One region of the Tepidibacillus sp. LV47 genome, then DNA from elsewhere that is predicted to be linked to it. Evidence: riboswitches for the same ligand, from Rfam matches in the RefSeq annotation. Region 1 holds a riboswitch; the other holds the start of a gene.
The links. A riboswitch is a leader RNA that binds a small molecule or an ion and turns the genes downstream of it on or off. The one in region 1 is predicted to bind cyclic di-GMP.
Positions count from the first base shown of each region.

Region 2: linked by a shared signal. The riboswitch ahead of ACMW72_RS02280 (hypothetical protein) and the one ahead of ACMW72_RS08305 (RHS repeat-associated core domain-containing protein) in region 1 are both predicted to bind cyclic di-GMP.

Region 1 covers NZ_JBLWIF010000006.1:55,209-60,591, reverse strand. Annotated here, with positions in the region: gene ACMW72_RS08305 (RHS repeat-associated core domain-containing protein) at 1-2,248, opposite strand, end outside; cyclic di-GMP riboswitch class I at 2,338-2,424, opposite strand; cyclic di-AMP (ydaO/yuaA leader) riboswitch at 2,645-2,799, shown strand; gene ACMW72_RS08300 (dicarboxylate/amino acid:cation symporter) at 2,892-4,163, shown strand; gene ACMW72_RS08295 (FeoB-associated Cys-rich membrane protein) at 4,225-4,413, opposite strand; gene ACMW72_RS08290 (hypothetical protein) at 4,410-4,553, opposite strand; gene feoB (ferrous iron transport protein B) at 4,568-5,383, opposite strand, start outside.
Region 2 covers NZ_JBLWIF010000001.1:464,133-469,515, reverse strand. Annotated here, with positions in the region: gene ACMW72_RS02285 (tetratricopeptide repeat protein) at 1-2,813, opposite strand, end outside; cyclic di-GMP riboswitch class I at 3,181-3,267, shown strand; gene ACMW72_RS02280 (hypothetical protein) at 3,429-3,827, shown strand; gene ACMW72_RS02275 (DUF3307 domain-containing protein) at 3,926-4,627, shown strand; gene ACMW72_RS02270 (ATP-binding protein) at 4,677-5,383, shown strand, end outside.

The sequences.
Region 1 (5,383 bases):
CTTTTATTTCGATGACATTTCCAAAATCATCGTACTGATAGCTTGTTTCAGCCCCTTTCGGATCACGAATACTTAATAAGTGGCCCATCTTGTCGTAAGAATACGTATAGGTTTCTCCTTTAGCATTCGTAACGTTCTTCGGAAATCCATTGGCATCATACGTGTAAGCCGTATAAAGCTTTCCGTTTAAGAACCGTTTTTCAAGCTTGTCCTTGCTATTGTATTGATATGTCCATGTTCCAAATGGCGTCACATGTTTGACAAGACGATCCAATGCATCGTATTCAAATGTTTCATCGTTCATGAATGAGCCCGATTGACTTTTCAACCTTCCTAACGGATCATACGTATAGGAAACGGTTGCTCCCAACGGCCCTTGAATGTCTGTTAGTTGACCTTTGACATTGTAAGTGTAGGAGGTCGTTGCGCCATTAGGCTCCTTCTTGCTAATGACTTGCCCTTTCGAATTATATCGATACTCATAAACCGCTCCATTAGGCAGCTTGGCCTTTACCAGCCTGCCGTTTGCATCATATTCATAACGAATCGATTGGTTTTTGGCGTCTGTTATCGAAACAAGACGGTCACCGTTATCATACGTATAGGTCGTAACGGAGCCGTTTGGCATCGTCACACTTTTTAAGCGGCCGACTTGGTCATAGGTGTATGAAATCGTTTGGCCTAATGGGTTAGTGACCGTTTTGAGCTGTCCATATGCATCATACGAATAGCGTGTGATTTTGTTGTTCAAGTCTTTAGACTCCGTCACAAGTCCTCGCGAATCATATCTGAATTCTTCTTTTTGCCCTAACGGATATTCAACAGATATTAAATTTCCTTTCGCATCGTATGTCCGCTTCCATACCCGTCCTTCTCCGTCTTTAATGATCATAGGCAATTGAAGATTGGAGTCATAGGTAATATTCGATTCTTCTCCTAACGATGACTTTTCCACTGTAATATGATGAAACTCGTTATATTGAATGGATATCGTTTCAAGCGGTCCCGAAACATTGGTCAAGCGCTTTTGTTCGTCAAATGAATATGTGTATATGTTTCCAAGAGCATCTACTTTTTTCGTTATATTGTAGTCTTCGTTGTAAAAATAAGCCGTTGAATGTCCTAATCCGTCGTAAACCGTTACTTGATGATCTCCGTACTCATATCTGTATAGTAAATCACCCTCATGTGTCACTTTGGAGACGCGATCTCCTGTATAAGAAAACTGCTTAGTGCCAGTTTGAGAATCTGTCACTGACAGAAGGCGATGCTCGTTGTCATATGAATACGATTCCGTCGTTCCATCAGGATGCGTGACTTTTCGCAGTTCATTGTTTTCATAGGTATACGTTGTTACACGGCCAAGTGGATCGGTCATAGATGTGATGAGCTGACCGGCATATTCGAATGTAACGGTACGTCCATCGGGACTTTTTATTTCAACCAATCGACCTTGGGAATCGTAGCTCAAGTTCACGCGATTTCCATTGCGGTCCTCAACGGCGATTAATTTTCCGGCTACAGGGTCTGCGTTGGTTCGCCAAGGTGCATAATACCCTTTAAAAACATAAGTGGTTCCATGGGGTTGTGTTACGCGATATTCCTCTTTCGAAATTCGTTTTAGGGATGACTTGGCGAATCCTTCCGCAGTGTAATAGCCTTTATCAAGCGGATAATAAATCGCCGGATCGCCATCATACTCATCCACTAATAAACTTTCGTCTTCTTTGTGATAAGTATAATTCACCTTTGTTCCATCTGATTTAAATTCCGTGATATGAAACTCATCAAACATTTGTATGTAGTGATTATAAGGAAATGTCCAGCCATAACCGAAAGGTGACAAGCGATTCTTTTGGCTCGAATGATATAATCGCTGGATTGTCACTGGAAACCCATAAGAAGGGAGTATAAAGTCATCTCTTTGAACAAATGCATTCCCTTTTGGAATCTCTACAGGTTCCTCCAATACAGGTGGTTCCGGTGATTGGGCAAAGTGATGGTCGTTTAATAAACTTGGGATAGCTGAGTTGCCATCTGTATATTGGTTATTAAATAACGAAGCAAATCCTTGGGAATACCTAGGCGGCTGTCCAGGCTGCGGAAGCCATTCTTCTAGAAAAGGATTTAAAAATGCTTCAGGCGTAGCCGCTTCAGCTTTTTTGGTCATTCCAGGCAAAACAGAATTTGTGATGAGCAGAATAACCATGAAATAAATAATAGATTTGTAGAGAACTCGTTTCTTCAAAACAAAAACAACTCCTTTCCATCTACGATTTCCCATCAGTCTAAACACAAGGAACACCGTCGATGAAAAGAGTTTTAACGCACGAACCGTTCGGTAACCCAGCCATCCTAGCATTCACTTGCCTTAGACCTGTGGCTTTGCGTCCCCGGCTTTCGCCGGGTTTGCCTTTATCGCTGTTCAATTTCAAGTGATTTAACCTGTATCAATTTCTATATCGGATCATTTAAAAAAATTTTACATTTTAGATAAAATTTAATAACTTTATTTTGTTAAAGACGATGTTTTAAATAGTTGTTTAATAGTTTAACAAACAAAGATCATGGAACGAATCTATACTTCAGGAGAAGCGCATGATTGACTTTTATGTAAACTATTGTTAAGATAAAGTTAAATTGAATAGTCCGCACGCTGAATCATTTTTATATATGAGCGGAGGAACCAAGATTGTGGCATTGCCACTTGGGGTGAATCCTTAATATTTATCATTAAGGTAGGGCGACTCTCACGTCCGAACCCGACAGCTAACTTCGTAAGCGTCTCGAGGGGTAGGATCTCGTTTATTACGAGTCTTATTTTGGCGTATTTTAAGCCATAGAAGACTTTGCCCTTCTATGGCTTTATTTTATCTTCAAGGAGGTATGCTATGAAATTAACAGGAAAAATTTTGTTGGCATTAGGATTAGGGACATTGTTTGGTTTAGGATTAAATCTTTTTGCACCACATGTATTCCCATCAGTTGATCAATATCTTCTTACCCCACTAGGCAAAATCTTTCTTAACCTCATTAATATGTTAGTGGTACCCATCGTCTTTTTCTCTATTGCCCTTGGAACAGCTGGAATTGGTGATCTTAAGAAATTAGGGAGAATTGGAAGTAAAACATTAATCTACTTTATTTCTACCACAGCAATTGCAATCATTATCGGTTTAGCTTTAGCACTTACCATTCAACCTGGAGCAGGCTGGCAATTTTCTGTTGAACAAGCTAATTTTAAACCAAAAGAAGTTCCTCCTATTATGGATACCTTGCTCAGTATTATTCCAAAAAACCCCATTCAGTCCATGGCAAATGGAGATATGTTACCTTTAATTTTCTTCTCAGTTTTCATTGGTATCGGAATCGCAGCCCTAGGAAAAAAAGCGCAAACTTTCCACGCTTTTGTTGAACAAGGAAATGAAATTATGATGTATTTAGTTACTCTCATGATGAAGTTTGCCCCATATGGTACGTTTGGTTTAATTGCCTCGGCAATTGGTAAACAAGGGTTTACTGCGATCCGTGCAATGGGATTATACATGTCGGTTGTGATTCTTGCTTTATTCATCCATACGATTGCAACCTATGGTTCCATGATCTTATTCATTGCAAAAAGAAATCCGATCGACTTTTTCAAAGGATTCTTTCCAGCAATGGCCGTTGCTTTTAGTACATCAAGTAGTGGTGCAACACTGCCGGTATCAATGAAAACAGCACAAGAAAATTTAAAGGTACCTGAACCCATTAGCAGTTTCGTTCAACCACTGGGTGCCACCATTAACATGGATGGTACTGCAATTATGCAAGGTGTGGCTACTGTCTTTATCGCCCAAGTTTACGGTGTTGATTTAACCTTTAGTCAAATCATCACTGTTGTTTTAACGGCGACACTTGCAAGTATTGGAACAGCTTCCGTTCCAGGTGTAGGCTTGGTTATGTTAACGATGGTGTTAAAATCGGTTGGTTTACCTGTTGAAGGAATTGGCTTAATCCTAGGTGTTGATCGACTCCTTGATATGCTTCGTACAGCAGTGAATGCAACTGGTGATGCGGCTTGTGCTGTGGTAATCACAAAGACAGAAGAAAAATATCATCCTGAATGGAATCAAGAGGAAGAATCGGTACCATATAGAGAAACTGAAGAACTCATAGGATAAGAAAAAAAAATATGGGCTATTCTCTAAAAAATAGCCCACCATTTATATTCAGACACTATGATCATGAGTTTTGATCCAATATTAACGCTGCTTGATTTGCCTTTAACTGTTGTACAGGGCATGCCCCTTTTAAAGAACATCCTGTACAGTTGTCGCAACTTTTCCCTGCTTTTAGGTTACGAAAGGATCGATACAATGTCCATCCACTGTAACTGACCATTAAACCTAAAATGAGATAGGAAAGAATCATGATCTCTCCTCTTCTCCCTTCTTCATTTCATTCGTTTGATGAAAGCAACATTCCCCTTTTAATCGTTTTCGCATCACTTTTATCAAGACAAAACCACTATAAATCACAATCACAGCCGCCAACAAATATGAGATCATCATGTCATCGCCCCCATTTATATTAGTAAATGTCCTATTTGATTGACAATGAAAGCCAACATCCAAGCGATCGTGAAACTATATCCGATTGAAAATAATGGCCATTTCCATGAACCCGTTTCTTTTTTCATCACCACTAACGTTGCCATACATGGTGTATATAAAAGAACGAATACCATAAAGGCATAAGCAGTAACTGGTGTAAAAATACTCTGAATCACTCCAGATAAATCGCTGATGGTTCCCCCTGTTCCATAAACGATTGACATGGTGGATACAACAATTTCTTTCGCCATAAAACCGCTAATTAATGCAACAGCAGATTGCCATGTTCCAAATCCTAAAGGAGCAAAAATCGGTGCTAAAACCTTACCAAACAACGCTAAAAAACTATCACTCATATTTTCAACCATTCCTTGGAAGGAAAAGTTTGCTAATAACCATAAAACGACAGCCATGCTAAAAATCACAGTTCCAGCTTTTTTAATGAAGTTTTTCCCTTTATCCCAAGTATTTAATAATAAACTTCTCACCATTGGAACACGGTAAGGTGGTAATTCAAGCACAAATAAACTTTCTTCTTGTTTCAATAAAAATCGTTTAAAAATGAGTCCTAATAAGATCGCTAAAATAATTCCCAACACATATAAAGAGAAAACAACGATGCTTTGATACTGTCTAAAGAAGATCGAAGTAAATAATGCATAAACGGCTAATCGAGCAGAGCAAGACATAAATGGACTTAATAAGATCGTAATTAATCGTTCCTTTTCTTGTTCCATTGTCCTTGCGGCCATAATTCCTGGAACATTACAACCAAAACCAATGATCAT
Region 2 (5,383 bases), on a different contig from region 1:
AATCCATGTGTTTTGGCTATTTCCAGCGATTGTTTGTAGTAGTCAAAAGCTTGATCTATCTTTCCTTTTTCATACATCAAGTCACCTAAGTTCAATAATGCGATGTCCATTAAATAGATAGATACTCCATTTTGAGCTTTCGTGATGGCTTCTTTCAAAAATAATTCTGCTTTAGCAAATAAGCCTTTTTCCAGATATAAAATTCCTAAATTTACAAGAGTTGCTATATAAGTCTGAATATCTGATATTTTTTTTGCGATTTCGATCGCTTTGTTAAAATGATTGAGCGCTTTGGATACCATACCAGATGCATGATAAATAATTCCTAAATTTCCTGATATTTTAATCATTGATCTTAGGTTATTTACTCTTTCAGCATAATCATAAGCTTTGTTTAAATAATAAAGGGAGCTATCTGTATCTCCATTTAGAAAATATAAAATACCAGCTTGACTCATCGTTTCTGCTAGATTTTCATAATCCCTTGTTTTTAATAAGATTTCCTCCGATTTTTCAGCAAAAGATAATGCTTCTTTCTGATTTCCTATGATTCTTAAAATATGGCATTTTAATTGCAGTAATTTACCATAGATATTGCTGTTTTGTCTGATTTTTGGCTGGATCTCATTTAAGATTGCCAATGCCTTTTCGTATTGGCTCTTTTCTTTATAGAGATTCGCAATCATGATTTGAATCTGATAGATATCATCTGATAAATAGGCGATCTCAAGCGCTTTTTTAAGATGATCTAATGCCTTGTCATATTGGGCAAGGATAGTATAAATATTCCCCATCTCGATGAGAGAAAGAACCGTTTTATTTGTATCTTTATTTTGTGTTTTCTCGTTGATTTCAAGGTATTTCTTAAAAAAGTCTAAAGCACTAGTATATTGATAATCCTTTTTTAATCTGAAAGCCGCTTTATAGTAATACTCTTTTGCTTTACTTAGGCTGCCAGCTTTTTCAAAATGAGCGGCTAATTGTTCGTAATAGTTTTCAAGGTCTTTTTCATAGTTGATTTCAAGCCATTCTGCAATCTTTTTGTGATATTCCCTTTTTGTTTTGTTTAGCATACTATGATAAATGACTTCTCTTACTGTTTCTTGATTGAATGTATAGATTTTGTCTCTCCCTAAAGAGGTATGAACCGATTGCAGTGAAATAATATTCATTTTCACAGGTAGTTCTAATACATCTTCACTGGATGTTGAATTCATTAAATGAGTCAACCAGGACAAATGAAACTCTTTTCCGATAACGGAAGCGAGTTGTAATAGGTTTCTCGCCTGTTCATCCAGATCAGATAAGTTAGCTAAAATAAGGCTTTCGATGGTGTTAGGGATCGTCTGAAGTTCGGATACATCGATCGATGCGGTTCCGTCTTGAATAGAGAATGTTTTTCTTCTTTTAAGAGCCATCAAATATTCTTTGATATGTAGTGGATATCCTTTTGTAAATTGAATAATCGCCTGAAGCAAATGTTCATCAAGATGGCTGCAATTTAATAGTTTGCAAGCTAGTTTCTCTGTTCCAGTTGGACTAAGCGGTTTAAGCTTCAGAATAGGATGTCTATCTTGGCTTATGTCGCTTATCCCATTTATCTCATATCTCGATGTAAAAATGAAAAGAGATTTTACGTCGGTTAGCGTTTTGACCAGATTTGTCAAAATTTCCATTGATCCTGCGTCTGCCCAGTGGATATTCTCAATGATAAGAACAAAAGGTTCTTTATCAGCGGCCTGTCTGATAAATAGAGAAACCTGATTGAATATTTCTCTTTTGATATCTTCATAGTTCATCGCATTTAAGATATTCTGAGATTCATGGTCTCTTTTTAAACCCATAATCAAGCTTAAAAAAAGATAGTTCCGTTGAATCTCCTCCTCATCAAAGTTTGAGTGTTGGAAGATATAATTAAGATACGACTTTAGGCGGTTTTCTTTTACCTTTTCACTTTCAGTAGGATGGAGATTCAGCATTTGGTAGATCATGTTCGAAATAACAGAATATATTCTGTTTTTGTAACCAATATTGATATCAACCCAATGTTTTTTAAGTTCATTGTCTAGTTCTGACGTAAATTTTCTTACAAGACTGGTTTTTCCGGTTCCAGCCTCACCGATAATGGTGACATATTCTGTTTTATTCAGCCGCTTATAGATTGAATGGAGAAAATTCGTTTCATCATCCCGTTCGATTAAAAACAGCGAATCAATCGATGCTTCGCTTTTTAAATGAAGAGGGGTGAAGCATTTTACTGGTTTTTCTTTGTTTTTGGCAATGATCTCTTTTTCAGGAGAATAATCAATTAGATCTTTTGTTTCTTGATAGACGGATTCTGATACAAGGATCGTCCCAGCTGCTGCTTGAGTTTGCAGTCTTTGAGCCGTATTGACCACATCTCCCATAACGGTAAAGTCTTTATCAAAATAGTTTCCCACGCTTCCAGTCACAACTTGGCCGTAATTGATTCCGATGGAAAGATTTAATGTTACACCTTTACTGGATAATCGTTTTTTTGAGAAATCTTGGATTAAGTCCATCATTTTCATGCCACACTTGACGGCTCTATAAGGATCATCACTATGAGGATATTTTGCACCGAAAAGAATCATGACACAGTCACCGATGTATTTGTCGATGGTTCCTTCCAATTCATATACAGGTTTGGTGATATAAGCAAAAGTTTCATTGATGATTTCCCGAACTTCTTCTGGATCCATTTTTTCCGACAATGCTGTAAAACCAGATACATCGGCAAACACGACAGCTACATTTCTTCTGTTTTCACTAAGAATCTCATAATTTTGCACAGAGCTTTCGATTTCTGATTGGGATATTTCATGTCCGCAGTTAAAGCAGAACTTGGCCATCATTGGGTTAGGCGAATCACAGGAAGAACATTTTATTGGAAATCTCATCCCACATAAAGGGCATTCCTTTGGATGATTTGATGGCAAGTGATAGCCGCAGTTAAAACAAAGAATAAGAATCCCTCCTTTAAAAGATTTTATAAAAAGTAGGTTTATAGATTGACAAAAGGTTTATAGATTGACAAAAAGTGAAGTTTATGGTTTATTTGTCTTAAAGAAAATTAGTAAATCATTCCAAATCTAATTATATACGGTATTGATAAGAATTGAAACGATTTTGTCGTTTTTTGTAAAAAACTTAATATTATGTCGATAATAGCAAACTTATCGAAAGGTAAGGACGCAAAGCCATGGGTCTAAGGAATGTTTATTCTATGATTGCCAGGTTGCCGAAACATAAGTTAACTAGGGTTGTGCTTAACGTTTGTTCGTTTTAAATAGCATGACTCGAGTTATTCATTGATTTGCCTAATAAGCAAATCATCTTGGCGCCTATGGCTTGTTCACATAGGTGCCTTTTCTTTTAGCGATAAGGGTCGAAAGGAGGTGAGAAGCATGAAAAGGATCATGTTTGTCATCATGACACTTGTACTCTTGCTTTCCAGCATACCAGTTGTCGCAGCTGAGAATAAACCAGTGATTTATACGGATACGATTACGGTAACAGAAGATGGTGGCAGATACCAAGTTGGCTTTATCAATGTTGAGTTTAAAAAAGATTTTATCGATCCAGCGAAGCTGCCAGCTACCTTTGAAGTAAAGGTTTATGCTGAGAATGGGGTAGGATATGTTGAATTTGCCCCAGACACACCAAATTTCTTTAAAAAGGTTCATATTCGCATCGATAAATACGATGGACTTCTTTACGATCAGGCAACAGGGGAAAATATTGAGGTTCATGTTAAGAAACAACAAATTCTAGCTGAGCATTTTTCACGTTATGCTTTTTACTGATAATCATCCATGAAAACCCTCTTAAATTTAAAGAGGGTTTTCATCTATCTTTTAAAGTATGTATTCGCATATTAAAATAAGACAGAGGGGTAAATGATGTGTTCTATTACTTACTATTAGGCCACCTGCTAGGTGATTTTACATTTCAAACCGGTAAAATTGCAGAAAATAAACTAAAAGATTGGAAATGGAATCTACTTCATGTATCAATTATTACGATTTGCATCTTGTTTCTTCTATTTCCTTGGAATTTTTACATGATAGGAATTGTGTTATTAAACGGGATTCTCCATTTTTTTATCGACTCATTTAAATCAAAAATATCCATTAAGAGTTCTTTAGGGTCACTACTCTATTTTATTTTCGATCAAGTCGTGCACATCATGATTCTATATTGGTTATCCACCATAATTGTTAAAATTTCTCCACCTTTGCTTATTGATGTACAAATCATCAAGTTTCTTATTATTCTGGTCTTTGTTTCATCTTTTTCCGCAATTTTGATTCAGTTTATACTTAAAGCTATTTTTCCTGCAAATCAGAAAAAATTTTTTAATGGAAATGAAAAGAGTGTTGGCGAATTAACAAGGGTTCTTTCTTTCTTTATTTTTTATCTAAGCTTTTCATTTTCTAAATATTCTTTAATCGGGTTATTGGCTATGATCATAGGGTTAATTATTTATTATAATACTAGCTGGCGTAAATGGATGAGCCTAAACTATTTTATAGCAAAACTTTCCATGGATGTATTGATATCTATAATCGGTTTTTTGTGTTTATTAACTATCATTCGTTTTTAAGATATACTTTTCACTAAGAGCCCCTACTTAGGAATGAGGTGCAATTTTGTTGACGAATTTGAGAACAATCATCTGTGTAGAATCAATAAAAAAGTACGAGGTTTTATTGGAAGTAATCAAAGAAGAATTTAAACCAGTAGTTCTTATTACAGATTTAATCCAATTGGAAACGGAATTGCGTTTAAACCAAGGGTCGGATTATACGATAATCTTTATGGATCATACATTCTTAAATCAAATGAATGAGCAGCTATTCCACGTTCTACAAAAGCCTCAATACGTAACGATTGGTTTATATAAAGATAGTATAGATCTGATTTCAATGGGATCTTTCCTTTACGATATCCTTGAATGTAAGAATGAGTTTGCAGTGAGAAAATTTCTTTATAAGCTTAAAAATGATCTAACGCGTCAACAAAAATTAGATTCCTTAGAAAGGGAAGTACAACGGTTCTATAGTATTGGGAAAGAATTGTCTGCTGAGAAGGATATTAACAAGCTACTAAATCTAATCATGGATTCATCAATAGAAATGACTTCTGCTGATGCCGGAACGATCTATATCGTTGTGGATCAAGAAAACTTAGAATGGTCTGTTTATGAAAGAAATGCCAAAAACAAACTATTAAAGTTTGTATTAGCGAAAAATAATAGTCTGAAGATAAATTTAGAATCAAAAACGTTTCCGATTACAAAACACGGAATTTCCGGATATGCTGTCATCACCGGACAACCGTTACGTATTGATGATGCTTA